DNA from 2 places in the Streptomyces sp. NPDC044571 genome. Region 1 is predicted to be linked to the other one. Evidence: riboswitches for the same ligand, from Rfam matches in the RefSeq annotation. Region 1 holds a riboswitch; the other holds the start of a gene.
The links. A riboswitch is a leader RNA that binds a small molecule or an ion and turns the genes downstream of it on or off. The one in region 1 is predicted to bind S-adenosylmethionine.
Positions count from the first base shown of each region.

Region 2: it holds a riboswitch for S-adenosylmethionine, as region 1 does, so the genes downstream of both, thrC (threonine synthase) here and AB0B01_RS22345 (aminotransferase class V-fold PLP-dependent enzyme) in region 1, are expected to answer to the same signal.

Region 1 covers NZ_JBEZBN010000043.1:38,834-54,208, forward strand. The annotation lists gene AB0B01_RS22320 (NYN domain-containing protein) at 1-195, opposite strand, end outside; gene AB0B01_RS22325 (hypothetical protein) at 239-478, opposite strand; gene AB0B01_RS22330 (rhomboid family intramembrane serine protease) at 640-1,362, shown strand; gene AB0B01_RS22335 (Lrp/AsnC ligand binding domain-containing protein) at 1,359-1,640, shown strand; gene AB0B01_RS22340 (DUF2785 domain-containing protein) at 1,668-2,456, opposite strand; gene AB0B01_RS22345 (aminotransferase class V-fold PLP-dependent enzyme) at 2,527-3,903, opposite strand; SAM riboswitch class IV at 4,119-4,235, opposite strand; gene trpD (anthranilate phosphoribosyltransferase) at 4,323-5,387, opposite strand; gene AB0B01_RS22355 (ubiquinol-cytochrome c reductase cytochrome b subunit) at 5,533-7,161, opposite strand; gene AB0B01_RS22360 (Rieske 2Fe-2S domain-containing protein) at 7,158-8,216, opposite strand; gene AB0B01_RS22365 (c-type cytochrome) at 8,213-9,022, opposite strand; gene AB0B01_RS22370 (heme-copper oxidase subunit III) at 9,098-9,718, opposite strand; gene AB0B01_RS22375 (hypothetical protein) at 9,918-10,319, shown strand; gene AB0B01_RS22380 (Ig-like domain-containing protein) at 10,405-11,649, opposite strand; gene AB0B01_RS22385 (cytochrome c oxidase subunit 4) at 11,763-12,161, opposite strand; gene ctaD (cytochrome c oxidase subunit I) at 12,158-13,885, opposite strand; gene coxB (cytochrome c oxidase subunit II) at 13,882-14,856, opposite strand; partial or broken gene AB0B01_RS22400 (aminotransferase class V-fold PLP-dependent enzyme) at 15,195-15,375, shown strand, end outside.
Region 2 covers NZ_JBEZBN010000011.1:1,058-16,432, reverse strand. The annotation lists gene AB0B01_RS08225 (MoaD/ThiS family protein) at 268-546, opposite strand; gene thrC (threonine synthase) at 582-1,871, opposite strand; SAM riboswitch class I at 1,889-2,041, opposite strand; gene AB0B01_RS08215 (glucosyl-3-phosphoglycerate synthase) at 2,238-3,215, shown strand; gene AB0B01_RS08210 (trehalose-6-phosphate synthase) at 3,262-4,746, shown strand; gene otsB (trehalose-phosphatase) at 4,830-5,690, opposite strand; gene AB0B01_RS08200 (DUF3263 domain-containing protein) at 5,744-5,980, opposite strand; gene AB0B01_RS08195 (extracellular solute-binding protein) at 6,064-7,365, opposite strand; gene AB0B01_RS08190 (ROK family protein) at 7,542-8,474, shown strand; gene nagA (N-acetylglucosamine-6-phosphate deacetylase) at 8,474-9,637, shown strand; gene AB0B01_RS08180 (1-phosphofructokinase family hexose kinase) at 9,731-10,648, shown strand; gene AB0B01_RS08175 (CBM35 domain-containing protein) at 10,666-11,679, opposite strand; gene cdgB (diguanylate cyclase CdgB) at 11,748-13,487, opposite strand; gene AB0B01_RS08165 (flavin reductase family protein) at 13,791-14,360, shown strand; gene arfB (alternative ribosome rescue aminoacyl-tRNA hydrolase ArfB) at 14,433-14,858, opposite strand; gene AB0B01_RS08155 (TerD family protein) at 15,012-15,375, shown strand, end outside.

The sequences.
Region 1 (15,375 bases):
GGCACGCCGGGACGGGGTGAACCGCGCGTACTGGCGCAGCTGCGCCGGGAGGTCCGCGACCGTCAGTCCGCCGAAGGCGTCCGAGACGAGCGCGACGACCCGGCGCCGCACGCCCTCCGGCAGCGGGCGGTCGAGCACCTCGGCGGCGTCGCCGGCCGCGTCGGCCGGCTCAGCGCCGCTTGCTGGCTCCACAATCCGTCACCCCTACCGTGATGATCCACCTGTGGGCCCCGCTCCGTCAGGAGTCGGCGCCCGGCCTGTCCACGAGCTCGATCTGGTCCACCGCGTTGCACCAGCGGCAGCGGACCGACTCGATGGTCTCACTGACCACCTCGCGCTCCTCGACCTTGGGCTCCCCGGCAAGATCCAGGTGGACGTACTCCACGACCTTCGACGAACGAGTGACATCGAAGCGCGTGAGGTTGCCGCACAGGGTGCAGCGCCACCGCGTGGTGCCGGTCGGCAGGGGAACCGTCATCAGGCCGCTCTCTCCTCTGTATCTTGCGTATCTTTCAATTAAAGCCGGTCCGATCCTGGTCCGATCGGAGCCGCCCGTCTGCATCAATCAGCGAGCCGCAGCACGTAACCCTACGGCCTGCCGGTGCCCCGGGTGGGCCCGGTTGGGCCATGCTCGATCGCATGATCGTAAGGTGGCAGGCCCTGCGCGGGGCCGCGAGGGGCCCGGTGGTCACCCACGTACTGATCGCCGGCTGCTGCGTGGTGTTCCTGCTCGGCCCGGCCTCGGGCCTCAATCCGTCCTACGGAGCCGGTGAGCAGCTGCTGGAGACGGGGACGGACTACTTCCGGCGCTGGGGCGTGGTCCCGGACGAGCTCTTCACCGGGCAGGGCCGGGCCCTGCTGACCCCGCTCACCGCCCTGTTCGTGCACGGCAGCTGGCTGCACCTGCTCGGCAACATGCTCTTCCTGCACGTCTTCGGCGCGATGGCCGAGGAGCGGATGGGCCGCCCGGAGTTCCTCTGCTTCTACGTATGTACGGGCTACCTCGCCCTGGCGGCGTACGCGGCGGCCAACGGCTCCTCCGACCAGACGCTGGTCGGCGCGTCGGGGGCGATCTCGGCGGTGCTCGGCGCCTTCCTCTGCCTGTTCCCGCGGGCGCGGGTGACGAGCCTGTTCCCGTTCCTGTTCTTCCTGCCGCTGCGCTTCCCCGCGTGGATCGTGCTGCTGTTCTGGTTCGCCCTCCAGTGGGTGGCGGCGCACCGCGCGGGCAGCGGTCCGGGGGTGGCGTACCTGGCCCACCTGGTCGGCTTCTCGGTGGGCTTCGTCTACGCGTGGGTGCGCTACCGGCGTACGACTAGAGTGAGGCGACCAGCGACGGCCACCGAGGGAGACAGCCAACCGTGATCACCGCGATCGTGCTCATCAAGACCAGCGTGGACCGCATCCCCGAGATCGCCGAGTCCATCGCCGCGCTGGACAACGTCAGCGAGGTCTACTCCGTCACGGGGACCTACGACCTGATCGCGCTGGTCCGCGTGGCCCGCCACGAGAACCTGGCGGACATCATCCCGGGCCGCATCAGCAAGATCCCGGGCGTGGAGGCGACGGACACGCACGTGGCGTTCCGCACCTACTCGCAGCACGACCTGGAAGCAGCCTTCGCGATCGGCCTGGACGCGTAGAGGCGCAGTACCCGCCCGCGGCTCGCTTCAGCGGCAGTCCACCAGGTCCAGGACCGCGGCGAGCGCCTGCCGCAGCACGGGCCCGTGCCGCATCGGGACCCGGTCCGCGCCGGGATGCGGACGAACGCCCTGGTCGGCCAGGTAGTACAGCTGCCGCAGGGTGCGCATGGTGTTGGACGCACACACCGGGGCGGGGCCGCGGCCCATGGACCGGATCCCCTCCTCCAGCGGCGGCAGCCAGCCGGTGGCCTGCTCCCCGGTGAGCCCGGGCCGGTTCAGGACCTGCGCCAGCGCGAGGGCCAGCCGGTCGTCCTCCTGCTGGTCGAACACATACGGGGTGGGCGCGAGCAGCCGCGCCGCGCCGAGGCCGAGCATCCGTACGGGGTCCACCTCCGGGCGCAGCCCGAACGCGGCCAGCAGATCGGCGCCGTGCGCGACCGCGTGCAGCCAGCCGAGGGTGTCGTCGTGGCCGCGCAGGTCCTCCTCGGCCACGTACCAGTGCGCGAAGGCGTCCACCCACGCCGGGCTGAACTCGCCTGCCTCGACCAGCATGTCCAGCACCAGGGGGGCGAACGTGCGGGCCTGGATCCGCGGATCGGCGAAGCGGGCGGCCATCTCGTCGCCGAGGGCCCGCCGGCGCGGTGCGTCGATCACGCCGCGCGCGATCCAGGTCGCCAGGACGGAGTAGGCCGCCCCGTCCCGTACCTCGGGGTCCGAATCGGCCAGTGCCCGCGAGAGCCCGGCGACCAGGTCGTCGAGGTCGTGTCCCTCCGGGACGCCGTATCCGGCGTCTTCGACGGCCTGCCACGTGATCATGACGGCAGAGTACGGAGCCCACACCCGGCCCGCCGGCGATTATCGGCGGGCCGGGGTCCGGCGCCGGGGATCAGACCGCCGGGACGCAGCGGCCGTCTTCCGTGCGGTACTGCCACTTGGCGCCGTCCGCGACGAGTTCCTTGACCGCGCCGACGAACCGCTCGACGTGCTCATCCGGCGTGCCCGCGCCGAAGCTGACGCGGATGGCGTTGAGGGACCGCTCCCCCGGCGCCGCCTCCGGCGCTCCGCATTCGCCCTGGGCCTGCGGTTCGCTGCCGAGCAGGGTGCGGACCAGCGGGTGGGCGCAGAAGAGGCCGTCGCGGACGCCGATGCCGTACTCGGCGGACAGCGCGGCCGCGAAGTGGGAGCTGTTCCAGCCGTCCACCACGAAGGAGATGACCCCGACGCGCGGGGCGTCGTCCCCGAAGAGGGAGAGGATCCGGACCGCCGGGACCTCCGCCAGGCCCTCGCGGACCTTCGCGACGAGCCGCTGCTCGCGGGCGACGAGGCTGTCGAAGCCCGCCTCCGTCAGCGCCCGGCAGGCGGAGGCGATGGAGTAGACACCGATGACGTTCGGGGAGCCGGCCTCGTGGCGGGCGGCCGTGGTGTGCCAGGCCACGTCCACGCCGCCGTCCTGGCGCCGGGCGACCTTGCGGGAGGCACCGCCGCCCGCGAGGTACGGCTCCGCCTGCTGCAGCCAGTCCGCCCGGCCGGCGAGCACGCCCGAGCCGAACGGCGCGTACAGCTTGTGCCCGGAGAAGGCGACCCAGTCCACGTCCAGCTCCTGCACGGAGACGGGGTGGTGCGGGGCCAGTTGGGCGGCGTCCAGGACGATCCGTGCGCCGTGGGCGTGCGCGGCGGCCGCGAGTTCCTTCACCGGCCACAGCTCGCCGGTCACGTTGGACGCCCCCGTGACGCAGACCAGGACGGGGCCGTACGGTTCGCGTGCGGCCAGGGCGCGCTCCAGGGTGTCCACGGCCTGGGCCGGGGTCCGCGGGGCGTTGAGGTAGGTGACCTGGGCGTCGCGCCACGGCAGCAGCGAGGCGTGGTGCTCGGTCTCGAAGACGAACACCTGGCAGCCGGAGGGGAGTACGGCGGCGAGCAGGTTGAGGGAGTCCGTGGTGGACCGGGTGAAGACCACCTGGTCGGCGGGCCGGCAGTCGAGGAACTCGGCGACCGCGGCGCGGCTCTGCTCGAAGAGGTCGGTGGACAGCTGGGAGAGGTAGCCGGCACCGCGGTGCACGCTGCCGTAGTAGGGCGCGTACGCGGCCACGTCGTCCCAGACCCGCTGCAGGGCGGGGGCACTGGCCGCGTAGTCGAGGGCCGCGTAGGTGACCTCGCCGCCGGTGACCAGGGGGACGGTGACGTCCCGGCCGAGGACGGGCAGCGGTTCGGCGCAGGCGGGGTCGACGGCGGTGGCGGCAGCGGTGTTCAGGGATGCGGACATGGCGGTATCTCCCGGCAGGCAAGGCGGAATGGCTTCGGCGTGCCCGTACGCGGGTACGGCTCGGCGGCCGTCCGGGGTACGGGGAGGTCCTCGGACGACGGGGGGCACACGGAAGTGGCCTGGTCCGAGGGGTGAAGAAGGGGCGGATTCGCCCTATCGCATTCGCTTGCTCACGGAAAACGCTCCTCGATGGACCAGGACCCCTGGTGTCGAGGGATCCGCGCTTGCCGTAGGCCTTGCTGCCTACGACCTGGTCATCACCCGGGGCACCCCGCCACGGAAGGAGGGTTGCCGGACAGCAAGCCGGGGCCTAAACGCTGTCACTCGTGACCTGGTCAGCATCCTGCCACAAGATCCTCCACGCGCAAGGCCCCGGTCCACATGCCGGACCGGGGCCTTGGCTCAAAAACGATCACGCCTCATGCGTTGCTGGCGGCCACCCAGCGCTCAAGCGCCGCCCGGGCGGCGCCCGAGTCGACCGACTCCGCCGCGCGGGCGAGCCCGGCCCGCAGCTGCTCCTCCAGGGAGCCGGTGCCGGGGTCCAGGGCGACCAGGGCGGCCGCCGAGTTCAGCAGGACGGCGTCGCGGACCGGGCCCGTCTCGCCCGCGAGCAGGCGGCGGGCGACGTCGGCGTTGTACGAGGCGTCCGCCCCGCGCAGCTGCGATACGTCGACCAGTTCGATGCCCACGTCCCGCGGGTCGAAGGGCTGCTCGTCCACCCGGCCGTCGCGCACCCACCACACTCGGGACGTGGCGGTCGTCGTCAGCTCGTCCAGGCCGTCGTCGCCGCGGAACACCAGCGCCGAGGAACCGCGCTCGGCCAGTACGCCCGCGACGATGGGGGCCACCCGCGCGTCGGCCACGCCCGTGGCCTGCGCCCGCACCCGCGCCGGGTTGGTCAGCGGTCCCAGGAAGTTGAAGGTGGTCCGGATGCCCAGTTCCTTGCGGGCCGCGGCCACGTGCCGCAGCGCCGGGTGGAACTTCACCGCGAAGCAGAAGGTGATCCCGGCCTCCTCGGCGACCTGCACCACCCGCTCGGGCGGCAGGTCCAGGTTGACGCCGAGCTTCTCCAGCACGTCCGAGGCCCCGCTCGCGGAGGACGCGGCCCGGTTGCCGTGCTTGACGACCTTGGCGCCGGTGCCCGCGACCACCACGGCCGACATGGTGGAGATGTTGACCGTCTTGGCCCCGTCACCGCCGGTGCCGACGATGTCCACGGTCCGGCCGGGCACCTCGATCAGGTTGGCGTGCTCGTACATGGTCCGTACGAGGCCGTTGATCTCCGTGACCGTCTCCCCCTTGGCCCGCAGCGCGACCACGAAGCCGGCGATCTGGGCGTCGGTGGCCTCTCCACGCATGATCCGGTCCATGGCCCACGCGGTGTCCTCGGCCCGCAGGTCCTGGCCGCCGAGCAGGGCGTCGAGGATGCCCGGCCAGCTGCGGGCCGCCACGCTGTCGCCGCCTGCCGGGGTCACAACGTTCATGGTCCGCTCCTGAAGGTCCACGTCGAATGGGAAGGGCTTCAGCCTATCCAGCCCCGCGGGACGGCAAAGAGCCCCGTCCAGACCCTGGACGGGGCTCTCGCCGTGGCGACACCAGGACTGACCGAAATCAGTCCCTCAAGCGGGATCAGTGGTGGCCGTGGCCGCTCTGGATCTCCTTGTACTCCTCCACCGTGGGCTTCGGAATCTGGTTGTCCTCCGCGTAGAAGCCCTTGCTGAGCTTCGCGCGGAGCTTCTGCATCCGGCCGATCTTGCGCTCGACACCGTTCTCGTCGACCGTCGGGCCGATCTCGACCGGCTTGTACTGCTCGTGCGCGGTGAGCGTGTGCAGTGCGCCCTGCGAAAGCGGCTCGTGGACCTCGATGAACTCACCGTGCGGCAGGCGCTTGATGATGCCGGTCTCGCGACCGTGCAGCACCTTGTCGCGGTCCCGGCGCTGGAGGCCGAGGCAGATCCGCTTGGTGGCGATGAAGACCAGGACCGGGACGGCGAAGAAGCCGATCCGGACGAACCAGGTGATGTTGTTGATCGAGAGGTGGAAGTACTGCGCGAACATGTCGTTTCCACCGCCGACCAGCAGCACGATGTACTCCGCGATCCAGGCGGCACCGAAGGCCGTACGGGTCGGGACGTTGCGCGGGCGGTCCAGGATGTGGTGCTCGCGCTTGTCGCCGGTGACCCAGGACTCGATGAACGGCCAGACGGCGATCGCGCCCAGCACCAGCGGGAAGAGCAGCAGCGGAACGAACACGCCCAGGACGAGCGTGTGGCCCCACAGGTTGATCTCCCAGCCGGGCATGGCACGGATCAGGCCTTCCGGCATACCCATGTACCAGTCGGGCTGCGCACCGGTGGACACGTGGTCCGGGCGGTACGGGCCGAGGGCCCAGATCGGGTTGATCGAGGCGATCGCCGCGATGGCCGCGATCACACCGAAGACCAGGAAGAAGAAGCCTCCGGCCTTGGCCATGTAGACCGGCAGCAGCGGCATGCCGACGACGTTGTTGTTCGTCTTGCCGGGACCCGCGAACTGGGTGTGCTTGTGGTAGAAGACCAGGATCAGGTGTGCCACCAGCAGGCCCAGCATGATGCCGGGCAGCAGCAGGATGTGGATCGAGTAGAACCGCGCGACGAAGTCGCCGCCGGGGAACTCGCCGCCGAAGAGGAAGAACGACAGGTACGTGCCGACGATCGGCACGGACAGGATCGCGCCCTCCATGAAGCGGACACCGGTGCCCGAGAGCAGGTCGTCCGGCAGGGAGTAACCGGTGAAACCGGTGAACATGCCGAGGACCAGCAGCAGGAAGCCGAAGATCCAGTTGACCTCGCGCGGCTTGCGGAAGGCGCCCGTGAAGAAGACGCGCATCATGTGCACGACCATGGCCGCGACGAAGACCAGCGCCGACCAGTGGTGGATCTGCCGGATGAGCAGACCGCCGCGGACGTCGAAGCTGATGTCCAGCGTCGAGGAGAAGGCCTCGGACATCTGGACGCCCTGCATCGGCACGTACGAGCCGTGGTAGACGACCTCGTTCATGCTCGGGTGGAAGAACAGGGTCAGGTACACACCCGTGAGGATGATGATGATGAAGGTGTAGAGGCAGATCTCACCGAGCATGAAGGACCAGTGGTCCGGGAAGATCTTGCGCATGTTCGCCTTGGCGAGGCTGTAGATGCCCAGGCGGCCGTCCGCCCAGTCGGCTACGCGCTCGCCCTTGGAAGGCGCCGTGCGCTTCGTGTCAGTGGCAGTGCTCATCCGCGCTCCCAGAATGCAGGACCGACGGGCTCCTCGAAGTCGCCGAGCGCTTCGAGGAAGCCTTCACCGTTCACGCCGATCCGCAGCTGCGGAAGCGCGTGGCCGGCCGGGCCGAAGATGACTCGGGCGCCGTCGGAGAGGTCGAAGGTGGACTGGTGGCACGGGCAGAGCACGTGGTGCGTCTGCTGCTCGTACAGGCTGATCGGGCAGCCGACGTGGGTGCAGATCTTGGAGTAGGCCACGATGCCCTCGTGGGACCACTCCAGCTCCTGCTTGTCCTTGATGTCCTCCGGCTTGATCCGGACGATCATCAGGGCGGCCTTGGCGATCTGGTTCTGGAAGTCGTGCTGGGTCTCCTCCAGGCCCTCGGGCATGGCGAAGGTCAGCGACCCGACCTGGACGTCCTCGGGACGCAGCGGCTCGTTCGTGTTCTGGTTGATGAGCAGCTTGCCCTTGGCCCACAGGGTCTTGCGCAGCTTGTCCTCGGGCAGCGGGCCCAGGTCGCGCATGATCACCACGGCGGACAGCGGCAGCAGGGCCAGCGCGCCGAGCATGGTGTTGCGGATCAGCGGGCGGCGGCCGATGGCGGACTCGTTCGCACCGTCGGCGAAGTCCTGCATCACCTTCGCCCGGACCTCCGGCGAGGCCCCGATCGGGTGGCGCTCGTCGGCGACCTCGACGTCGGACATCAGGGTGCGGGCCCAGTGGACCGCGCCCGCGCCGATGCAGAAGAGGGCGGTGCCCAGCGTGAGGCCCAGCGCGAAGTTGAGCCCGCTGACCTTCCCGAGCGGGAAGATGTACACGATCTTCTCGATCGGGATGGCCACGTAGGAGACGATGAAACCGATCGTCGCCAGCATCGACAGCGTGAACAGCATCGCCACGGTGCGCTCGGAGCGCTTCGCGGCCCGCTCGTCGATGTCCTGGATACGCGGCTTGTGGACCGGCAGGCCGGGGTCGGCGAACGGGTCGTCCGCGACCGCTACGGCGCCGTGGTGCGCGTCGCCCTGCTCGCTCGGCAGGTGCTTGTCTTCGGGAATGTCTTGGCTACTCATGACTTCTTGGCCTTAGCGGTGTGGGCCGCGACCCAGACGGCGACAGCGATCAGCGCACCCAGAGCGAAGATCCAGCCGAACAGACCCTCGGAGACGGGGCCGAGGCCACCGAGCTTCAGGCCGCCAGGGCTGACCGACTTCTCGCCGTTCACGTTCTGGAGGTACGCGATGATGTCCTTCTTCTGCTTCTCCGGCATCGTGCTGTCGGGGAAGGAGGGCATGTTCTGCGGGCCGGTGAGCATGGCCTCGTAGATGTGCTTGGGCGAGACGTCCTCAAGGTTGGGAGCGTACTTGCCGTTCGTCAGCGCGCCGCCCTCGCCGGTGAAGTTGTGGCACTGCGCGCAGTTGTTGCGGAACAGCTCGCCACCCTTGGCGACGTCGGCGCCCGCCGGGTCGTACTGCTTCTCGGTCGGCCTGATCGGGCCGGCGCCGAGGGAGGCGATGTACGCGGCCAGCTGGTCGATCTGAGCCTGGGAGTAGATGACCGGCTTCTTCGGCACCTGGGCGCCGGGCTGCTGGGCGGGCATGCGGCCCGTGCTCACCTGGAAGTCGACGGCCGCGGAGCCGACGCCGACCAGGCTGGGGCCGTCAGTGGAACCCTGACCGCCGGTTCCGTGGCAGCTTGCGCAGCCCACGGCGTAGAGCTTCTTGCCCTCCTCGATGGCGAGGGACTGGGCGGTTTCATCGGCCTGCGCCTTGCCCGCAGGGGCGAAGGCGGCGTACAGCCCCCCAGTGGCCGCCAGCGCGAGGAGTAGAACGACGACCGCCGCCAGCGGATGGCGTCGTCGTGCGGAGAGCTTTTTCACGGATTACCCCGGTGTCAGGATCTTCTGCGTCGGTGTTTCTGGATGAGTGCCGGGTCGGGCCCGGCGACGTGTTCGCTACTTGATCAAGTAGATCGTCGCGAAGAGGCCGATCCAGACGACATCGACGAAGTGCCAGTAGTAGGACACGACGATGGCCGACGTGGCCTGTTCGTGGGTGAACCTCTTGGCCGCGTACGTCCGGCCGAGGACCAGCAGGAAGGCGATGAGACCGCCTGTCACGTGCAGGCCGTGGAAGCCGGTGGTCAGGTAGAACACCGTGCCGTACGGACCTGACTTGAGAGACATGCCCTCGTGCTTGACCAGCTCGGTGTACTCGAACACCTGGCCGCCAATGAAGATCGCACCCATCACGAATGTGATCACGAACCACGACCGGAGCTTCTTCACGTCACCGCGCTCTGCGGCGAAAACGCCGAGCTGGCAGGTGAGGGAGGAGAGCACCAGGATCGTCGTGTTCGTTGCCGAGAAGGGCAGGTTGAGGGCCGAAGCCTGCTCTGCCCAGTACTCGGGACCCGTCACGGATCGCAGGGTGAAGTACATCGCGAAGAGGGCCGCGAAGAACATCAGCTCGGAACTCAACCAGATGATGGTTCCGACGCTGACGAGGTTCGGCCGGTTGACCGTCGGGTGCGCGTGCCCGGTATCTACTGTCGTTGCTGTCGCCACGACCGACATTATGTCGGTCGCTTATCCCGCCCTCACCCCGGGGGGTGCCGTTCGGAGTGTCAGGGGCGTGTGCAAGGCCCGAACGGCCCATCAGAGCGGCCCTCCGCGTGGCACGGGCGAGGGTGCGCGAACCGATGTTGACACCGGGTCGGACGGAGTAGCATCCCGCGCATCATCAATGTGTTTCACGGCACCGTGGAGGAACGAAATGCAGTCGACTGCACGGGTTCTGGTCTACAGCGACGACGCGGGCACGCGGGAGCAGGTGCGGCTGGCGACCGGTCGCAGGCCCGCTGCGGACCTGCCGCCGGTCGAGTTCGTGGAGTGCGCCACGCTGCCGGCCGTTCTGAGCGAGCTGGACGCGGGCGGGATCGACGCGTGCGTGCTGGACGGTGAGGCGGTTCCGGCCGGGGGCATGGGGGTGTGCCGGCAGATCAAGGACGAGATCTTCCGCTGCCCGCCCGTCCTGTTGCTCATGGGGCGCCCGCAGGACGCCTGGCTGGCCACCTGGAGCCGCGCGGACGCGGCGGTGACCCTTCCGGTCGACCCGGTGGAGTTCGCGGACGCCCTGGCCCGCCTGCTGCGTTGCCGGCTCTCGCTGGACGCGTAGCCCGTACGAGTGGCCCGTGGGGGTCCCCGTACGGGGCATTGCGCGGCGGGGCCCGCCCGAGTGGGGCAGGCCCCGCCGGGGCCGCTCAGACCTGGGGGCGCAGACGGGCCTGGTCGACGGGGTTGTGGTTCACGTGGGTGCCCTTGAGCAGGGCGCTGCCCTGGCGCCAGTCCTTCCAGTCCACGTTCCAGTCGCCGAAGCCGTTTCCAAACGGGGCCATGTCCTCGCCGATGCTGTTGATCACCTTGACGACGTCGCCCTCGGTGATGTTCTCGAAGAACCAGGCGGCGTTGCCCGTGCTCATGCCGGTGCAGCCGTGACTGACGTTCTCGTATCCCTGGGAGCCCACGGACCACGGGGCGGCGTGGACGTATTCACCACTCCAGGTGACGCGCGTGGCGTAGTAGACGGGCAAGTCGTAGTTCTCACTGCCGCCGATGCCGACGGTGTCGCCGCGCATCCGGACGAAGTACTGCTTGCCGAGCACCACCTTGACTCCGTTGCGGGTGGAGAAGCCGGGCTTTCCGGTGGTCACCGGAATGGTGTTGATCACTTCTCCGTTGCGCTTGAAGGTGAGGGAGTGGGCCGCGGCGTCGGTGATGGCCTCGACCCGGTCGCCGATCTCCAGCTTCAGCGGCTTGCTCGCGGCCCCGTTGAGGTCGTCGGTGATCCTGACCCCCTCCAGGTTGCTCCGCAGCGAGACGGTGGAGTGGGCCGGCCAGTAGTCCTTCGGCCGGTAGTGGAGGGTCTTGTCGTCCACCCAGTACCAGGCGCCCTCGACTCCCGGCGAGGACTCGACGACCAGGCCGCGCTCCACGACGGCGCGGGCGGCCTTGTCCTTGACGGCCTCGCTGAGTTCGGCCGTGAGGGGCTGCCCGACGCCGTACCTGCCGGCCTGGGGACCGAGCTTCACCTGGAGCAGCGCCTTGGACGGGGTGGTGTCGAAGGTCATGGTGCGCTGGCCGGGGGCGCCGCGCTGGTTCTCGGTGCTCACCGTGACCGTGTAGCGGGTACCTGCGGCCATGGAGGCGGTGCTGTGCCAGCGGTCGCCCTTGGCGGACAGTTCGCCCGCGAGACGGCGGCCGTGGGTGTCCACGGCGGTCACGTCGGTGATGCGGGCGCCGTGCCCCTTGGTGGTGACCTCCAGGGGCCGCTTGGGGTCGACGGGGCGGCCGCCCGAGGGCTGGTTGATGGCGACCTGGTCGCCCGCGTCGTACGGGCGGGCTGACAGCGGGTTGTCGCCGGACCCGCATGCGGTGGCGCCGGCACCGAGGGAGGCGACCAGCACGGAGCTGCTGATGACCGTCCAAAGACGCGGTGAGTGCTTCATGGAGCCAACGCTATGAAGGTATGAGCATTACGGCGCGCGGGGTGACTGCAAACGAGGGGCCCGGACTCCTCTGTTCGAGGTGTCCGGGCCCCAGGTGTCATGCACGGGTACCGCTACTGGTTGGCGTTCTCACCGCGGTAGTACTCGTACACCCAGCCCCACAGGCCGATCAGGATGATCGGGGCCGAGAAGTACATGAGCCACCAGCCGAAGATGACGGCCATGAAGGCGAGCGCACCGCCGATGCCCAGCGAGAGCGGCTGCCAGCTGTGCGGGGAGAAGAACCCCAGCTCGCCCGCCTCGTCGGCGACGTCGGCCTCCAGGTTGTCCTGGGCCATCTCGTCGACGCGCCTGGCGGTGAAGGCCAGGTAGTAGCCGATCATGACGCTCAGGCCGAAGGCCAGGAAGAGCGCGGTGGTTCCGACGGGCTCCTTCGACCACACGCCGTACACGACGGCCATGATCAGGATGAAGAAGGAGAGCCAGAGGAACATCTTGCCCTGGATCTTCACTTGCCGGCCTCCTTGCCACCGGTGACGGCCTTGGTGCCGGCGTGGTCCTCAAGGTGGTCGAGGGCCGCGATCTCCGGGTGGTGCAGGTCGAACGCCGGGGATTCGGAACGGATCCGCGGCAGGGTGAGGAAGTTGTGCCGCGGCGGCGGGCAGGAAGTCGCCCACTCCAGCGAACGGCCGTAGCCCCACGGGTCGTCGACCTCGATCTTCTTGCCGTACTTCGCCGTCTTCCAGACGTTGTACAGGAAGGGCAGGATCGACAGGCCCAGCAGGAACGAGCTGATGGTCGAGACCGTGTTCAGCGCGGTGAAGCCGTCGGCCGCGAGGTAGTCCGCGTAACGGCGCGGCATGCCCTCGGCACCCAGCCAGTGCTGCACCAGGAACGTGCCGTGGAAGCCGATGAACAGCGTCCAGAAGGTGATCTTGCCGAGGCGCTCGTCCAGCATCTTGCCCGTGAACTTCGGCCACCAGAAGTGGAAGCCGGCGAACATCGCGAACACCACGGTGCCGAAGACGACGTAGTGGAAGTGCGCGACGACGAAGTACGAGTCGGAGACGTGGAAGTCCATCGGGGGCGAGGCCAGGATGACGCCGGTCAGACCACCGAAGGTGAAGGTGACCAGGAAGCCGATCGTCCAGAGCATCGGGGTCTCGAAGGACAGCGAGCCCTTCCACATGGTGCCGATCCAGTTGAAGAACTTCACACCGGTCGGGACCGCGATCAGGAAGGTCATGAAGGAGAAGAACGGCAGCAGCACACCGCCGGTGACGTACATGTGGTGGGCCCACACGGTCACCGAGAGGCCGGCGATCGCGATCGTCGCACCGATCAGACCGATGTAACCGAACATCGGCTTGCGGGAGAAGACCGGGATGATCTCGGAGACGATGCCGAAGAACGGCAGGGCGATGATGTACACCTCGGGGTGTCCGAAGAACCAGAAGAGGTGCTGCCACAGCAGGGCGCCGCCGTTGGCCGGGTCGAACACGTGCGCACCGAACTTGCGGTCGGCCTCCAGCGCGAAGAGCGCGGCGGCCAGCACCGGGAAGGCGAGCAGGACCAGGACACCGGTCAGCAGCACGTTCCAGGTGAAGATCGGCATGCGGAACATCGTCATGCCCGGAGCGCGCATGCAGATGATCGTGGTGATGAAGTTGACCGAGCCGAGGATCGTGCCGAAGCCGGAGAAGGCCAGACCCATGATCCACATGTCGCCGCCGATACCGGGCGAGTGCACCGCGTCGGTCAGCGGGGTGTAGGCGAACCAGCCGAAGTCGGCGGCGCCGTTCGGCGTGAGGAAGCCGCCCACCGCGATGGTCGAGCCGAAGAGGTACAGCCAGTACGCGAACATGTTCAGCCGCGGGAACGCCACGTCGGGCGCGCCGATCTGCAGCGGCATGATCCAGTTCGCGAAACCGGCGAACAGCGGGGTGGCGAACATCAGCAGCATGATCGTGCCATGCATGGTGAACGCCTGGTTGAACTGCTCGTTCGACATGATCTGCGTACCCGGACGGGCCAGCTCGGCGCGCATGAAGAGCGCCATGATCCCGCCGATGAGGAAGAACACGAACGAGGTGACCAGGTACATCGTGCCGATGGTCTTGTGGTCGGTAGTGGTCATCCACTTCACGACGACATTGCCCGGCTGCTTGCGCCGCACCGGCAGCTCGTTCTCATACGAGTCGGCGGCGGCACCCTGAGATTCGTTGAGGATGCTCACAGTTTGTTCGTCTCCGCATTCCGGGCCGGGTCGGTCTGCTTGATGCCGGCCGGGAGGAAGCCGGTCTGCCCCTTCTCGGCCAGTTCCTTCAGGTGTGCCCGGTATCGCTCGGGCGAGACGACCTTGACGTTGAAGAGCATCCGGGAGTGGTCGACGCCGCAGAGCTCGGCGCACTTGCCCACGAAGGTGCCCTCCTGCGAGGGCGTCACCTCGAAGACGTTGGTGTGACCGGGGATGACGTCCTGCTTCATGAGGAACGGAACCACCCAGAACGAGTGGATGACGTCGTTCGACGACAGGATGAAGCGGACCTTCTCGCCCTTGGGCAGCCAGAGGGTCGGCCCCGGGTTGCCGGTCTGGAAGTTGCGGTCGCCGGGAACGCCCTTCTCGTAGACGCCTTCGGCGCCCGCGGGGAATTCCTTGGTGAAGCGGTCCGGGATGGCGGCGAGCTCCTTGGGAACCTCACCGGCCTTCGGAGTCCCACCGTCGCCGTCGACGTTCTCGACGTAGTTGAAGCCCCAGCTCCACTGGAAGCCGATCACGTTGATCGTGTGCGCCGGCTTGGCGGAGAGGGAGAGCAGCTTCGACTCGTCACGCGCGGTGAAGTAGAACAGCACCGAGACGATGATGAGCGGGACCACGGTGTACAGCGCCTCGATGGGCATGTTGTACCGGGTCTGCGGAGGGACCTCCACCTTCGTCCGGCTGCGCCGGTGGAAGATGACGCTCCACAGGATCAGGCCCCAGACCAGGATGCCCGTGATGAGAGCGGCCGCCCACGACCCCTGCCACAGGGAGAGGATGCGAGGCGCCTCCTCCGTGACCGGGGTGGGCATTCCGAGGCGGGGGAAGCTTTTCCAGTTGTACGAGCAACCAGTGGCGGTCGCCAGGACCACGCCCGCAGTCAGCGCCTGCAGCAGCTTCCGCCGCATCGGGCGCCGCGGCGAGCGGTCGGAGCCGTAGGGACTCACGTAGCGCCTTCCCGAGAGTCTCGGCCCGCGCGGCCGGCCGCGGCCGTATTCGGGTCGGTCGCCGGCCCTGACGCAGGCAGGGGTTTGGATGTTTATGCGGACCAAACCCTACTGGACGCTATTTGGGGTCGCGCGGGGAGGGTGCCCAACGCGCCGCTACGGCCCCCGAAGGGATGGATCCGCCGTACGGGGGACGGCCCAACACCCCCTGGACGGCCGCCTGCGGACCCCATCTGACGGCCCCTGACCTCGAACGGCGCGCCCCGCCGTCCCGCCCGTCGCCCGACCACCACCCCGCCAGGGCGTGCTGCGCACGACTCCTCCTTTACGGTGACCGGATGCCGTACTTCGACACCGCGTCCGCCGCCCCCCTGCACCCCGTGGCCCGCCAGGCGCTGCAGGCAGCCCTGGACGAGGGCTGGGCGGACCCCGCCCGGCTGTACCGGGAGGGCCGGCGCGCCAGACTGCTGCTGGACGCGGCCCGGGAAGCGGCCGCGGAGGCGGTGGGCTGTCGCCCCG
Region 2 (15,375 bases), on a different contig from region 1:
AACAGGTCAATCCGACGAGAAATCTGGTCACGCGGATACATTGAAATAGAGTGAAAATTTGGCATCTACCGGGGCAACTCGGGCCCGACAAATCTCGCCAAAGCCCCATACCGCGCATGCATATTGACTCAATGTCAACCCTCACGCGACCCGCTCATATGCGGCGGGCAAGAACAGCGGAGGGGACTTCCCCAACTCTACCGCGCCCAATCAAGCAGAATTACCCCCTCCGCTTATTAACGGAGGGGGTAATTACGGTTGCGCGTGTCAGCAGCCGCCGGCCACGGCGGGGATGATCGAGACCCCGGCACCGTCCGGCGTGACGGCCTGCAGACCACCCTCGAAGCGCACGTCGTCGTCGTTGACATACACGTTCACGAAGCGGCGCAGCTTGCCCTGGTCGTCCAGGATGCGCGCCCCGATGCCCGGGTGGTTCTTCTCCAGCGACTCGATGACCTCGGCCAGGGTGGCGCCCTCGGCGGGGACCTCGGCCTGGCCGGCGGTGTAGGTGCGCAGGATGGTGGGGATGCGGACGTTGACGCTCATGGCGCTACTGCCTTTCCGGGAACGGCGGGGGATGGTCAGGCCAGGCCGGCGGCGCGGAACGCGTCCAGGCTGGGGCGGATGGTGGCGGTCTGCCCGCTGTCCGCGGCCACCGCCTCCAGGGTCTTGAGGCCGTCACCGGTGTTCAGGACCACGGTGGTCAGGGCCGGGTCGAGCAGCCCGTTCTCGATGAGCTTCTTCGTCACGCCGACGGTCACGCCGCCCGCGGTCTCGGCGAAGATGCCCTCGGTCTGCGCGAGGATCTTGATGGCCTCGACGACCTGCTCGTCGTTGACGTCCTCCACGTAACCGCCGGTGCGGCGCGCGATGTCCAGGACGTACGGGCCGTCGGCCGGGTTGCCGATGGCGAGCGACTTGGCGATGGTGTTCGGCTTCTGCGGGCGGACCACGTCGTGACCGGCCTTGAAGGCGGTCGACACGGGCGAGCAGCCCTCGGCCTGGGCGCCGAAGATCTTGTACGGCTTGTCCTCGACGAGGCCGAGCCTGATCAGCTCCTGGAGGCCCTTGTCGATCTTCGTCAGCTGCGAGCCGGACGCGATCGGGATGACGAGCTGGTCGGGCAGCTGCCAGCCGAGCTGCTCGCAGATCTCGTACGCGAGCGTCTTGGAGCCCTCGCCGTAGTACGGGCGCAGGTTGACGTTGACGAAGCCCCAGCCCTCGCCCAGCGGGTCGCCGATGAGCTCGGAGCAGAAGCGGTTGACGTCGTCGTAGTTGCCCTCGATGCCGACCAGGTCGCCGCCGTAGACGCCGGCCATGACGACCTTGCCCTGCTCCAGGTCGTGCGGGATGAACACGCACGAGCGGAAGCCGGCCCGGGCGGCCGCGGCGCCGACGGCGCCGGCCAGGTTGCCGGTGGAGGAGCAGGACAGGGTGGTGAAGCCGAAGGCGCGGGCCGCCTCGACGGCGATGGCCACGACGCGGTCCTTGAAGGAGTGCGTCGGGTTGCCGGAGTCGTCCTTGACGTAGAGCTTGCCGGTGACGCCCAGCTCCTTGGCCAGGTTCTCCGCGTCGACGAGCTTGGTGAAGCCCGGGTTCAGGCTGGGCTTGGAGGCCACGTCGGCGGGGACGGGCAGCAGGGGGGCGTAGCGCCAGATGTTGTTCGGGCCGGCCTCGATCGCGGCGCGCAGGGCCTCGACGTCTTCGGATGAACCGGTACCGGTGGGGAGCTCGTAGGCGACCTCCAGCGGCCCGAAGCACTCGACGCACGCGAAGATGGGGCCCAGCTCGAAGCGGGTACCGCACTCACGACACGAAAGGCCGGTGGCAGGTCCGAGATCGACAGAGGTGGCAACAGTCTGTGCAGCCATGATGGCGAGGCCCTTTCTCCTCATCTTCCCCATGGCGCACTTCGCCATGAGACGGAATTGGCACCTTCCCTAGCCGGGGACCCCGCAGCGTGCGTAGCGCAGCGCGAGAACCGACTGGAGGGTTGCCGGGGCTTCAACGGGCCGTGTCCCTCTGCCCCTCTGGATGAGCGGTATGGCACCGGGCCGCGCGCTCTGTGGCGCACCCGGGCGTTTGTGCACGAGGACCCCCGGCATGCCGTGGTCCTTCGCGTTGTTCAAGACTGTAACCGAAGTGCCCGGGCGGGTGAGACAGCCGTCCGAACCGCGAGATGGATCACTTTTCGGCCGAAAGGGCCGGACCCCACCGAGGAATCAGGAGTGCCGATCGTGCTGGATGAGGTGGAGCGCTGGCTGACGGACCGCTCCTGGTCCGCTGCCGACCGACCGCTCGACCAGCTGCTCGCCGCCAAACGTGCGGCGGGCACCACGGTCAGCGTGGTCCTGCCCGCCCTGGACGAGGAGGAGACGGTCGGCGCCATCGTCGAGGTGATCCGGCGCGATCTCATCGACGGACTGCCGCTCCCGCTCGTCGACGAGCTGCTGGTCGTCGACTCCGGTTCCACGGACCGGACGGCCGAGGTGGCGGCCGAGGCCGGCGCCCGCGTCGTGCACCGCGACGAGATCCTGCCGCGGATACCTGCCCTGCCCGGCAAGGGCGAGGTGCTGTGGCGCTCGCTGCTGGTGACCGGCGGGGACATCGTCTGCTTCGTGGACGCGGACCTGCGGGACTTCTCCTCCGCCTTCGTCTCCGGGATCGTCGGCCCGCTGCTGACCGAACCGGACGTGCAGTTCGTGAAGGCGATGTACGAGCGCCCGCTCGGCCCGGAGCTCCAGGGGCTCGCCTCCGGCAAGACCCCCGGCCAGGGCGGCCGGGTCACGGAGCTGGTGGCCCGGCCGCTGCTGAACCTGCACTGGCCGCAGCTGGCGGGCTTCGTGCAGCCGCTGGGCGGCGAGTACGCCGTACGCCGCTCCCTGCTGGAACGCCTGCCGTTCCCCGTGGGCTACGGCGTCGAGCTGGGCCTGCTGGTGGACGCGCTGCACACGGTCGGGCTGGACGCGCTGGCCCAGGTGGACGTGGGCGTACGGCTGCACCGCCACCAGGACGGGCAGGCCCTGGGCCGGATGGCCGCGGCGATCTACCGCACGGCGCAGCTGCGGCTCTCGCGGGCCCACCTGGTCCGGCCGGAGCTCACCCAGTTCGAGCGGGGGCCGGACGGGTTCGTGCCGCGCACCCACCCCGTGGACACCGAGGAGCGGCCGCCGATGAGGGAGATCAAGGAGTACGCGGGCCGCCGCGTGGCGTGAGGAACATCCGGGTTTGAGCGGGGCGGCCCCCGGCTAGGTTGGCGGCATGGCTTCCCAGGTACTCGTTGCAGCGAACCGCGGCCCGCTCTCGTACGCCCTCGACGCCGAGGGCGCCCTGTCCGCCCGGCGCGGCGGCGGCGGACTCGTCTCCGGACTCTCCGCGGCCCTGGCGCAGCAGCCGGACACGCTCTGGATCTGCGCGGCCCTCTCGGAGGGGGACCGGGAGGCGGTCCGCCGGGGCGTCGCCGAGCCCGGCGTCCGGATGCTGGACATCGATCCCGAGGTGTACGACGGCGCGTACAACGGCATCGCCAACTCGGTGCTCTGGTTCACCCACCACCACCTGTACGACATCCCGCGCGAGCCGGTCTTCGACGCGGAGTTCCGGCGGCGGTGGGGCGCGTACACGGAGTACAACCGGGCCTTCGCGCAGGCCCTCGCGCAGGAGGCGGCGGAGGGCGCATGCGTCCTGGTGCAGGACTACCAGCTGGCGCTCGTGCCGGGCCTGCTCCGGGAGCTGCGGCCGGACCTGCGGATTGCGCACTTCACGCACACGCCGTGGGCCTCGCCGGAGTTCCTGCGGATGCTGCCGGACGACATCCGCGCGCAGCTGCTGTGGGGGATGCTCGGGGCGGACCGGCTGGGCTTCCACACGCGGGCGTGGGCCGCCGACTTCGTACGGGGCGCGGGCATCGACGACGCGAGCGGGACCGCGGAGGGGGTCTGGCCGAGCGGGGGCGCACCCGGGGTGTGGCACCGCAAGGCGGCCCCGGACGGGAGCGGGCTGCTGGAGCGCCGGTTCACCGAGGTGGCCGCGTACCCCCTCGGAGTCGACGCGGACGAGCTGCGGGCGCTGGCGCACCGGCCCGAGGTGGACGACAAGCTGGCGGCGTTGCGGGCGGAGGTGGGCGATCTGAAGACGATCGTCCGGGTGGACCGCACCGAGCTGTCGAAGAACGTCCTGCGCGGTCTGCTCGCCTACCGGGAACTGCTGGCCGCGCACCCCGAGTGGCGCGGCCGGGTGGTGCACCTGGCCTCGGCGTACCCCTCACGGCAGGACCTGGAGGTCTACCGCAGGTACACGGCGTCGGTGCGAGAGCTCGCCGACGAGATCAACGCGGAGTTCGGCGAGGAGGGCGGCTGGCAGCCGGTCCTGGTCTCGGTGCAGGACGACTTCGCGCGCTCGCTCGCGGCGTACCGGATGGCGGACGTGGCGCTGGTGAACCCGGTGCGGGACGGGATGAACCTGGTGGCGAAGGAGATCCCGGTGGTGTCGGAGCAGGGGTGCGCGCTGGTGCTGTCGACGGGGGCGGGGGCGTACGCGGAGCTCCGCGCGGACGCGCTGACGGTGAACCCGTACGACGTGACGGCGACCGCGGAGGCCCTGCACACGGCCCTGTCGATGCCGGCCGCGGAACGCGCGGAACGCACGAAGCGCCTTGCTGCGGCAGCCACGGCCCTCCCCCCGTCCCGGTGGTTCGCGAACCAGCTGACCGACCTCCGCGCCCCCACCGGCCCCGCCGGCGATTGAGGCGCAGGTCCAGGCGCAGCTCCCGCCGCCCCGGCGGCCCGGACGGCTTCGCCCGGGCCTGCGGGGGCTCCGATGCTCCCGGGTCAGGCCCCGCGGGAGCGGATGGCTTCGGCCAGGGCGGCCAGGAAGGCCGTGACCTGCGCCGGTCCGGGGAGGACCAGGTCGGCGCGGGCCGCCAGCTCCGGGACCTCGGCGGAGCCGCTGCACACCAGCAGCCCCGGCAGGCCCTCGGCGCGCCGCTTCTCGACCACGGAGTACGCCGCGAGGTCGCCCAGGTCGTCACCGGCGTACAGCACCGCCTCGGCGCCCTGCTCCTCCAGGAATTCCGTGAGGGCCACGCCCTTGTCCATGCCCGGCGGGCGCAGCTCCAGGACGGCCCGGCCCGGCTCCACCATCAGCCCGTGCCGCGCGGCCAGCTCGGCCAGGGGCTCCCGCAGCGCGGCGAAGGCGGCCGCCGGGTCCGAGGCGCGCCGGGTGTGGACGGCCAGCGCCCGGCCCTTCTCCTCGATCCAGGTCCCGCGCCACGCGCCGATCGCGTCCAGGAAGCCGGGCAGCTCCGCCCGTACCGCCGCGACGCCGGGGTGTTCGGCCGGGGCGTGGACGATGCCGGTGACGGCGTCCCACCGCTCGGCTCCGTAGTGGCCGAGGACCACCAGGTGTTCGAGTCCGGCAACCCCGGCGAAGCCCCCGTACCGTACGGCGACCCCTGCCGGCCGGCCGGTGATCACGGCGACCGAGGCGACCTCGGGGGCGAGCGCGGCCACGGCCGGTACGGCGCCGGGGTGGGCGCGCGCCTGGTCCGGGTCGGGGACGATCTCGGCGAGGGTGCCGTCGAAGTCGAGTGCGACCACGGAACGGCGGGGTACCCGGAGCAGGGCTTCCAGCCCCTCGCGTCCGGCGGCTGTGTCGGGCATCGGCAGGTTGCTGTGCGGATGGCTCGCCATAAGGACGACCCTAACCGGCCCGCTCCCTCCCGGCTACGGCGCCTGCGGCGCGCTCAGCGCCGGGCCCGCTGCGCCTCGCGGAGCCGGCGCAGCCGGTTCACGGTGCCCGGTGCGTGGGCCAGCGCCCGCGGATCGTCCATGAGCGCATTGAGCAGCTGGTAGTACCGGACCGGGGTGAGCCCGAGGCCCTCCCGTATCGCCCGCTCCTTGGCCCCGGGACCGGGCCAGGTGCGCCCCTCGTACGCGAGCACCGCGGCCTCGGTCGCCGTGAGCTGCCCGTCGTCCGTCATACGGCCAGATTAACGCCGCCCACCGACACGCCCCCGGGGCTCCGGGGGCGAGGCCCCGGGGGCCGTCCCCGCTCCGGGACCGGTCAGTGCGTATCGGCCGACCGCGCGGCCAGCGCGATCTCCTCCAGCACCTTCGCCGGCTGCCCGCCCGGCTGCACGCTCGCGCCGATCTTCTGCTTGACGTCCTCGCTGACCCCGGCCCAGGACTTCTTGCCCACCGGGTAGAGCCGGGCGTTCTGCAGGGCCTGGAGGAAGACCTTCAGCTGCTGCGCCGAGGCGCCCGTACCGGCCTCCATCGCCCGGTAGCCGCTCGTCGTCGCGGGCAGCAGGTCGTACTTGGCGGTGAAGGCGGTCACGTTCTGGGGCGTGTACAGGTAGTCCAGGAACTTGCCCGACTCCACCCGGTGCCCATTCTTGAAGGCCATCACCCAGTCCGCGACGCCCATGGTCGGGTGCTCGGTCCCGTCGGCCGTCGGCATGGCCACCATGCCGAACTTCACGCCTTTCGCGGCCGCCTGCTTCAGCAGCGTCGGGTGGCCGTTGAGCATGCCGACCTCGCCCCGGGAGAAGGCGTCGAAGGCGGCCTGCCGGTCGGTCTTGCCCGGCTCGGCCGCGCCGGTCAGCCCCTGGCCGACCATCTTGTCCCGGAGGAACTCGAAGGTCTTGATGTTCTCCGGGGAGTCGATGGCGTAGGCCTCCTCGTTGTCGGTGTAGCCGCCACCGCCCGCGAGCATCCACATCATCGTCTCTGCCTGCGCCTCCTCGCGGCCCAGCGGCAGCGCGAAGGGTGTGGGCACGCCGGCGGCCTTGAGCTTCTTCGCGGCCGCCTCCAGGTCCGCCCAGCTCTTGGGCTGCCAGCCGCCCCTGGCGTCCTTCGCGAGCACGCCCGCGTCGGTCAGCAGCTTCTCGTTGTAGAAGAGGAGCCGGGTGCTGGAGACGAAGGGCATGCCGTACTGGACGCGCTTGACCTTCCCCGCGTCCGCGAGCGGGGCGAGGAAGTCGGCCTCGGTCTTCACGGCGAGCAGTTCGTCGGCGGTGTAGAGCTTGCCGGCGGCCGCGTAGTCGGCGTAGGCGCCGATCTGCGCGATGTCGGGCGCCTTCCCGGCCTTGACCATCTCGGCGACCTTGGCGTCGACCTCGGACCAGGAGTAGACGCTGACCTCGACCTTGATGCCGGGGTGGTCCTTCTCGAAGTCCGCGGCGAGGTCCTTCCAGTACGCGGACGAGGAGTTCTGCGGATTGTCCCCGTAGTCGGCCGCCACGACCCGCAGGGTCACCTCGTTGTCCCCGGTGATGCTCTCCAGGCTGCCGCAGCCGGTCAGCGTCACGGCGGTCAGGCACAGCGCGGCGCCTGCCGCGGCCAGGCTCAGGTAACGGCCCTTCACGGTTCTCGATCCACCCCTTGTTGTCCGTACGATCAACGTAAGGTCTACACCACTTTGGCGGCTCTTCCACATCCGGGTCAGGGGAGGGCCCCGAATTTGTATGGCAGCTCAACAATCCCCCTCAATGGACTAGACCTTTCCCCGCCGAGCACGCGAGACTGTCACCTGTGAAACCCGTGAAACACGTCATCGCCCTCGATGTGGGCGGCACCGGGATGAAGGCCGCCCTCGTCGGCGAGGACGGCACCCTGCTCCACGAGGCGCGCCGCGCCACCGGCCGCGAGCGGGGCCCCGACGCCGTCGTCGAGACGATCCTGGACTTCGCCGCCGAGCTGGGCGCGCTCGGCCGCGAACGCTTCGGCCGCCCCGCCTCGGCGGCCGGAGTCGCCGTCCCCGGCATCGTCGACGCCGAGAACGGGATCGCCGTCTACGCGGCGAACCTCGGCTGGCGCGACGTACCGATGCGCGAGCTGCTCGGCAGGCGGCTCGGCTCGCTCCCGGTGGCACTGGGCCACGACGTGCGCACGGGCGGACTCGCCGAGGGCCGCATCGGCGCCGGGCGCGGCGCCGACCGCTTCCTGTTCGTCCCCCTCGGCACCGGCATCGCCGGCGCCATCGGCATCGCGGGCCGCATCGAGGCGGGCGCCCACGGCTACGCCGGGGAGATCGGCCACATCGTGGTCCGCCCCGGCGGCCCCTCCTGCGGCTGCGGGCAGTACGGCTGCCTGGAGACCCTCGCCTCCGCCTCCGCCGTCAGCCGCGCCTGGGCGGCGGCCTGCGGCAATCCGGAGGCGGACGCCGCGGACTGCGCCAAGGCCGTCGGGTCCGGCGATCCCGCGGCCCGTGAGGTGTGGCAGACCGCCGTCGGCGCCCTCGCCGACGGCCTGGTCACCGCGATCACCCTGCTGGACCCGCGCACGCTGATCATCGGTGGCGGGCTGGCCGAGGCGGGGGAAACCTTGTTCACACCCCTACGGGCGGCCGTCGAGGAGCGCGTGACGTTCCAGCGCCTGCCCCACATCGTGCCGGCGGCCCTCGGGGACACCGCCGGATGCCTGGGCGCAGGGCTGCTCGCCTGGGACCTACTCGCCACGGAGGTACCTGCCTGATGTCCGGAAGCGCACAGAGCACCGTTCTCTCCGGCGCCAGAGTGGTCCTGCCCACCGGAACCGTGGCGGGCGGCCGCGTCATCGTCTCCGGCGAGCGCATCGCAGGCAGCGCCGAGGAGGGCGCGCGGCTCCTCGACCTGTCCGGGCACTGGATCGTCCCCGGCTTCGTGGACATGCACAACCACGGCGGCGGCGGCGCCTCCTTCACCTCCGGCACCGCCGAGGAGGTGCTCCGGGGCGTACGCACCCACCGCGAGCACGGCACCACCACCCTCGTCGCCTCCACCGTCACCGGCGACCTGGACGAGCTGGCCCGCCGCGCCGCCCTGCTCGCCGAGCTGACGCAGCAGGGCGAGATCGCGGGCATCCACTTCGAGGGCCCCTTCATCAACCCCTGCCGCAAGGGCGCCCACAAGGAGGAGCTGCTCCGCGACCCCGACCCGGCCGAGGTCCGCAAGCTGGTCGACGCCGCGCACGGCGCCGCCCGCATGGTCACCCTCGCCACCGAACTCCCGGGCGGCCTGGACTCCGTGCGGCTGCTGACCGAGCACGGGATCATCGCCGCGATCGGCCACACCGACTCCACGTACGACCAGACGCGCCAGGCCATCGACGCGGGCGCGACCGTGGCCACCCACCTCTACAACGCGATGCCGGGCATGGAGCACCGCGCCCCCGGGCCGATCGCCGCGCTGCTGGAGGACGAACGGGTCACCGTCGAGCTGATCAACGACGGCACCCACCTGCACCCGGCGATGCTGGAACTGGCCTTCCACCACGCGGGCGCCCACCGGGTCGCGCTGATCACCGACGCGATGGACGCGGCCGGCTTCGGCGACGGGACCTACCACCTGGGCGCGCTGGAGGTGGAGGTCAAGCAGGGCGTGGCCCGCCTCGTCGAGGGCGGTTCGATCGCCGGCTCCACCCTCACCCTGGACACGGCCTTCAAGCGGTCGGTCACCCTGGACCGGCTGCCGGTGGAGTCCGTGGTCCAGGCGATCTCCGCCAACCCCGCCAAACTGCTCGGCCTCTACGACCAGGTGGGCTCCCTGGAGCCCGGCAAGTACGCCGACCTCGTGGTCCTCGACGCCGCATTCGACGTCAAGGGCGTCATGCGGCGCGGCGAATGGATCGTCAGCCCGCCCGGCGCGCCGCTGGTCTGAGCGGGTATCCGGTGAAGCGGGCGGCCGGGGGGACTGGGCCGCCCGCGCATCTTTTTGGCATGATCCCGGCACACACCGAGACCGGGGCTTGCCATGATCCTGACCGTGACGCTCAACACCGCACTCGACGTCACCCACCGCGTACCGCAGTTGCTCCCGCACGCCTCGCACCGGGTCACGACCGTGACCGAACGCCCCGGCGGCAAGGGCCTCAACGTCGCCCGGGTGCTGGCGGCGCTCGGCCACGAGGTCACCGCGACCGGCTTCGCGGGCGGCCGCACGGGCGAGACCGTACGCGAACTGCTCGCCGAGGCGGGCGGGGTGACGGACGCCCTGCTGCCCTGCGCGGGCACCACCCGCCGCACCCTGGCCGTGGTCGACGCGTCCTCGGGCGACACCACGCAGTTCAACGAGCCGGGCCCGCTCATCGGTTCCGCGGAATGGTCCCGGTTCCTGGAGCACTACGAGGAGCTGGTGGCCGGCGCCGACGCGGTGGCCCTGTGCGGCAGCCTGCCGCCGGGCGTGCCCGTCGGCGCGTACGCCACCCTCGTACGGGCCGCCCGGGCCGCCGGGGCGCCGGTGCTGTTGGACACCAGCGGAGAGGCACTGCGCCGCGGGGTCGCCGCCCGCCCCGAGATGATCAAGCCGAACGCGGCCGAACTCGCCGAGCTGACCGGATCCCGCGAACCCCTCCGGGCCACCCGCGACGCCCGCCGCCGGGGCGCCCACGCCGTGGTCACCTCGCTCGGACCGGACGGCCTGCTGGCGGCCACGGCCGAAGGCACCTGGCAGGCGGCCCCGCCCCGCGCCCTGGCGGGCAACCCGACCGGAGCCGGCGACTCCGCCGTCGCGGGCCTGCTCTCCGCCCTCACCGAGGGCCTGGACTGGCCGGGCCGCCTGACCCGCGCGGTCGCCCTGTCGGCGGCCACGGTGCACGCGCCGACGGCGGGAGACTTCGACCCCCGCACCTACGAGGAGGTACGGGGGTCGGTGAAGGTCACGGCCGCGTAGGGCCGGCGGCGGGGCGGTCAGCCCTTTTCGAGCCACAGCTGGTCGATGTTGACGTTGCACTTGTTGCCGGCCTCACACGACAGCTTGATCGTGTTCGTGCCCTTGTTGAGGGTGACCTGGCCCCAGGTGGTCTGCCAGCCCTTCTCCCAGTCCCCCTTGGGGGAGTTGGCGAAGTTCCGCATGTTCAGCGGGCTGCTGTTCGGCTTCCCGTTCACGGCGAGCGTGGCGTTCGCGTCCTCGCCGGGAATGCCGAACCGGACGTAGAGCCGGTAGGTGCCCTCCTTGGGGAGGTCCAGCGTCCAGGTGAGGGCCGCGCCGGGCTGGTTGAAGTTCCCGACGTACTGGCCGCCGGTGCTCTTCGCGCCCGGTACGGCGTTCTGGAGGGTGGCGTTGCCGGTGAGGGCCATGCCCGAGCCGGCCGCCTCGCCCTTCGGCAGCGGCGCCTCCGAGGCCGACGGGGAGCCGCTCGGCTGGGGGGAACCGGAGTTCTGCGGGGGCGCCGACTGGTTCTGCCCGGCCAGGTCCGCCTTGCCGTCCTTGTCCTTGCCGTCGCCGCCGAAGGCCAGGGCCGCGCCGATGCCGATCACGACCGCCGCCACCACCGCGACCGCAGCGATCAGCAGGCCCTTGCGGCTGGAGCCGCCGCCGTGGCCGCCGCCGTGACCCGGCACGGGGACCTGCGCGGTGGCGTGCTGCTGCTGCGGCGGGACGCCGTAGCCGCCCGCCTGGAGCGCCTCGGGGGCCTGGTACTGGGCCTGGTAGGCCGGCGGCTGCTGCTGCGGGACCTGCCCGCGCTGGCCGCCGTACGTGCGCTCGCCGACCGTACGCACCTGGTTGTACGAGGTACGGGGGACACCGGGCTGGGCACCGGGCTGACCACCGCCCGTCGGGCCTGGGAAGCCGTATCCACCGCCCGAGCTGGGCGGGGTGGCTCCGGCGGCCTGGCCGTCCGCGTAGAGGTAGCCGAACGGATCGTCGTCCTCGGGCTTGTTCGCCCCGCTGTTCGGGCCGTTGTTCGCGGGCGTCGTCATCGCAGGTCACTCCTTTCGACCCACGGGAGCCTACCCCGAACACGTGCACCCACGGGCGGCCGATCGCCTCAGCCCGCCCGCCGGTGCGCCTTGGAACGGGACCTTTTCTCGATGTACATCCTCTGGTCGGCCGAGCGCAGCACCTCGTCCGCCGACATGCCGCAGCTGGCCCAGCCGATGCCGAAACTGGCTCCGACCCGCACCGCGCGGCCGTCGACCCGGATCGGCGGGATGATCGCGTTGCGCAGCCGGACGGCCAGGTCGGCGGCGTCTGCCGCACCGAGCCCGTCGGCCAGAACGACGAATTCGTCACCACCCAGCCGGGCGACGGTGTCACCGTCCCTGACGCCGGTCGTCAGGCGCCGCGCCACCTCGATGAGCACCGCGTCACCGGTGTGGTGCCCGAACCGGTCGTTGATCGACTTGAAGCCGTCGAGATCGCAGAAGAGCACCGCGAGCCCCTTCGTCCCGTCGTCGATGTCGCCCGCGGGCGCCACCGTGTGCACGTGGTGGTCGTACGGGCCGGCGCCCGCGGCGGGAGCGGCTCCCGGGCAGGACCCCGGATCGCCCGGGCCCGGGCCCGCGCCCGCACCGCCGGGCCCGCCGGCGTACTCGTAGGGGCCGGGGAACCCGTCGGACCGGAACCCGTGCTCCCCGGCGCCGACCGCGGCCGCGCCGCCCCGCTCGTAAGCCGCGTCCAGCGCCTCGACGGCCGTCGCCCGCACCGACTGCGGCCTGCGGCACAGCCGCGCCCCCAGCCGGGAGCGCAGCTCGGCGCTGTTGGGCAGGCCGGTCAGCGAATCGTGGCTGGCCCGGTGGGCGAGCTGGAGCTCGTGGCGCTTGCGCTCCTCGATGTCCTCGACGTGCGTGAGCAGGAACCGCGGCCCGTCGGCGGCGTCCGCGACCACCGAATTGCGCAGCGACACCCACACGTAGGTGCCGTCGCGCCGCCCGAGGCGCAGCTCGGCGCGCCCGCCCTCGGCGGAGGTCCGCAGCAGGGTCCCGATGTCCTCGGGATGGACCAGGTCGGAGAAGGAGTACCGGCGCAGGACGGAGGCGGGCCGCCCCAGCAGCCGGCACAGGGCGTCGTTGGTCCGCAGCAGCCGTCCGTGCTGGTCCCCGCCCATCTCGGCGATGGCCATCCCGCTCGGCGCGTACTCGAAGGCCTGCCGGAAGGACTCCTCGCTCGCCCGCAGCGCCTGCTGCTCGCGTTCGAGGCGGACGAGGGCCCGCTGCATGTTCGCGCGGAGCCTGGCGTTGCTGATCGCAATCGCTGCTTGGAAGGCGTACATCTGGAGCGCCTCGCGCCCCCATGCGCCGGGGCGGCGCCCGTTGCGCGGTCTGTCCACCGAAATGACACCCAGAAGTTCCCCGCCAGACGCATACATGGGGGCGTAGAGCCGGTCCTCGGGGTGCCACTCGTCCTCGAAGCGGGGATCGGGGCCCTCGGTGTGCCACTGGGGCACGTCGTCCTCCAGGAGGACCCAACCCTCGGTGTGCGGGATGAAGCGCAGGCCGTCCCAGTTCTCACCCATCGTCAGGCGGCGCTCCCATGACGAACGGGAGCCGACGCGACCGGTGATGAGCGCCTCGGCGGCGGGGTCGCCGGCGAAGGCGGCGACGACGAGATCCCCGTCAGGGCGTACGAGGTTGACACAGGCGAGTTCGTAGCCGAGGCCCACGACGATGCCGTCCACGACGGTCTGCAGGGTGTCCGCCAGGCTCCTGGCCGTGTTGAGCTCGGCCACCACCTGGTGAAGCTGCCGCAGGGTCGCAAGACGGACGTACGGCTCCGACTCGGTCTCCATTGCTCGCTCTCCCCGAGACCTCGACAGCAACTCCAGGTTTGTCATCGGCGTTTCGTTGCGGTGTCCCGTCCACTGAATCACAGTGAGCTGTGCCGCAGGTACACAGGGTCAACAAATCTTGCCCTCTGTGACTCAAGTCACACGAGATGAATAAAGGTGCCCTCTGGGGGTGGTGCGGACTGGGAGCGCTCCCCTGCCTTCCCGCACGCAAACGATACGCCCGGGCCTAGGCCGAGGGGCGGGGACGCGGCTCGGACCAGGGCCCGATGTGCGCGGCGGGAGGGCGAGACTAGCGTTCCCGACGTGCCGAATACGACTCCTGTTCCCCTGGCTCCCGTTCCGACCCTTCATCCTGAGGGGGTGAGCAACGACGAGTTCCGGGCCGCGATGTCCCGACTGGCGGCAGGCGTGTGCCTGGTCACCGCGCACGAGGCGCCCCTGACGGCGGACGGCCCGCGCGGCGAGGACGTCGGCATGACCGCGACGGCCTTCATGTCGGTGTCCCTGGAACCGCCGCTGGTCCTCGTGAGCCTGCGCGAGGGCTCCCGGATGGACGACCTGCTGGCGGAGCAGCCCCTGTGGGCGGTCTCCCTGCTGGCCGACCACCAGCTGCAGGTGGCGGGGCGCTTCGCGATGAAGGGCCGGATCAGCGACCGCCTGCTCTTCGCGGACCTGCCCTTCGTACGGGGCGAGGCCTCGGGCGCCCCGCTGCTGTCGGGCGCGCTGGCCACGCTGGAGTGCCGTACGGAGGACCGGGTCGCGGCGGGCGACCACACCCTGGTGATCGGCCGCGTCCTGACCTCGGCCCTGCCGTCCCCGGACGGCGCACCGCTGACCTACTTCCGCGGCCGCTACCGCCACCTGGCCGGTTAGGCCGCCTCTTCCGCCTCTTCCGCCTCTTCCGGCGGCGGGGGCGGGGCCTGGAGGCCGCGCCGCCCGGGCCGGTTACCAGTCGCGGCCGGTGCGGCCGCGCTTCGTCTCGGAGCGGGCCTTCTTCTCACGCAGGCGCCGCTCGTTGATCCCGCGCGGGATCTTCGTGGCGCGCCGCGGCTTGGGCGGCGGGGCCGTGGCCTCGGCGAGCAGCGAAGCCAGCCGGACCAGCGCCATCTCCCGGTTGCGCCACTGCGAGCGGTGCTCGGACGCCCGTACGGTGACCACCCCGTCCACCAGCCGCGCGGCGAGCCGCTCCAGCGCGCGCTCCTTCCACACCTGCGGCAGCGCCTTCGTCGCGGCCAGGTCGAACAGCAGCTCCACCCGGGAGTCCGAGGTGTTCACGTGCTGGCCGCCCGGTCCGGAGGAACGCGAGAACCGCCAGGCGAGCTCCGCCTCGGGGAGCACGACCGAACCGCGGATGACATGGGGACCAGGCATGCCCCCATGATCCCGCCCCGCGCGCCGCCCGTCACGCGCATTTCCCCGCCGCGGAACCTGCGGGCCCCCTCGTGGCGTTATGAAGAGCAGCGGTAACTTGGCCCCACCTCGCGGCCATGCGACGACTGCGACGACGAAGGGACACCAGTCAAAATGGCAGTAAGCCTGTCCAAGGGCGGCAACGTCTCGCTCACGAAGGAGGCCCCCGGCCTCAGTGCCGTCACGGTCGGCCTCGGCTGGGACGTCCGGACGACGACCGGTGTCGACTTCGACCTCGACGCCTCCGCCATCGCGGTCAACGCCATGGGCAAGGTCGTCTCCGACGGGCACTTCGTCTTCTTCAACAACAAGTCCACCCCGGACCAGACCATCGTCCACACCGGTGACAACCGCACCGGTGAGGGCGCCGGCGACGACGAGGCCATCAAGGTCAACCTCGCGGGCCTGCCCGCCGACGTCGACAAGATCGTCTTCCCGGTCTCCATCTACGACGCCGACTCCCGCAGCCAGAACTTCG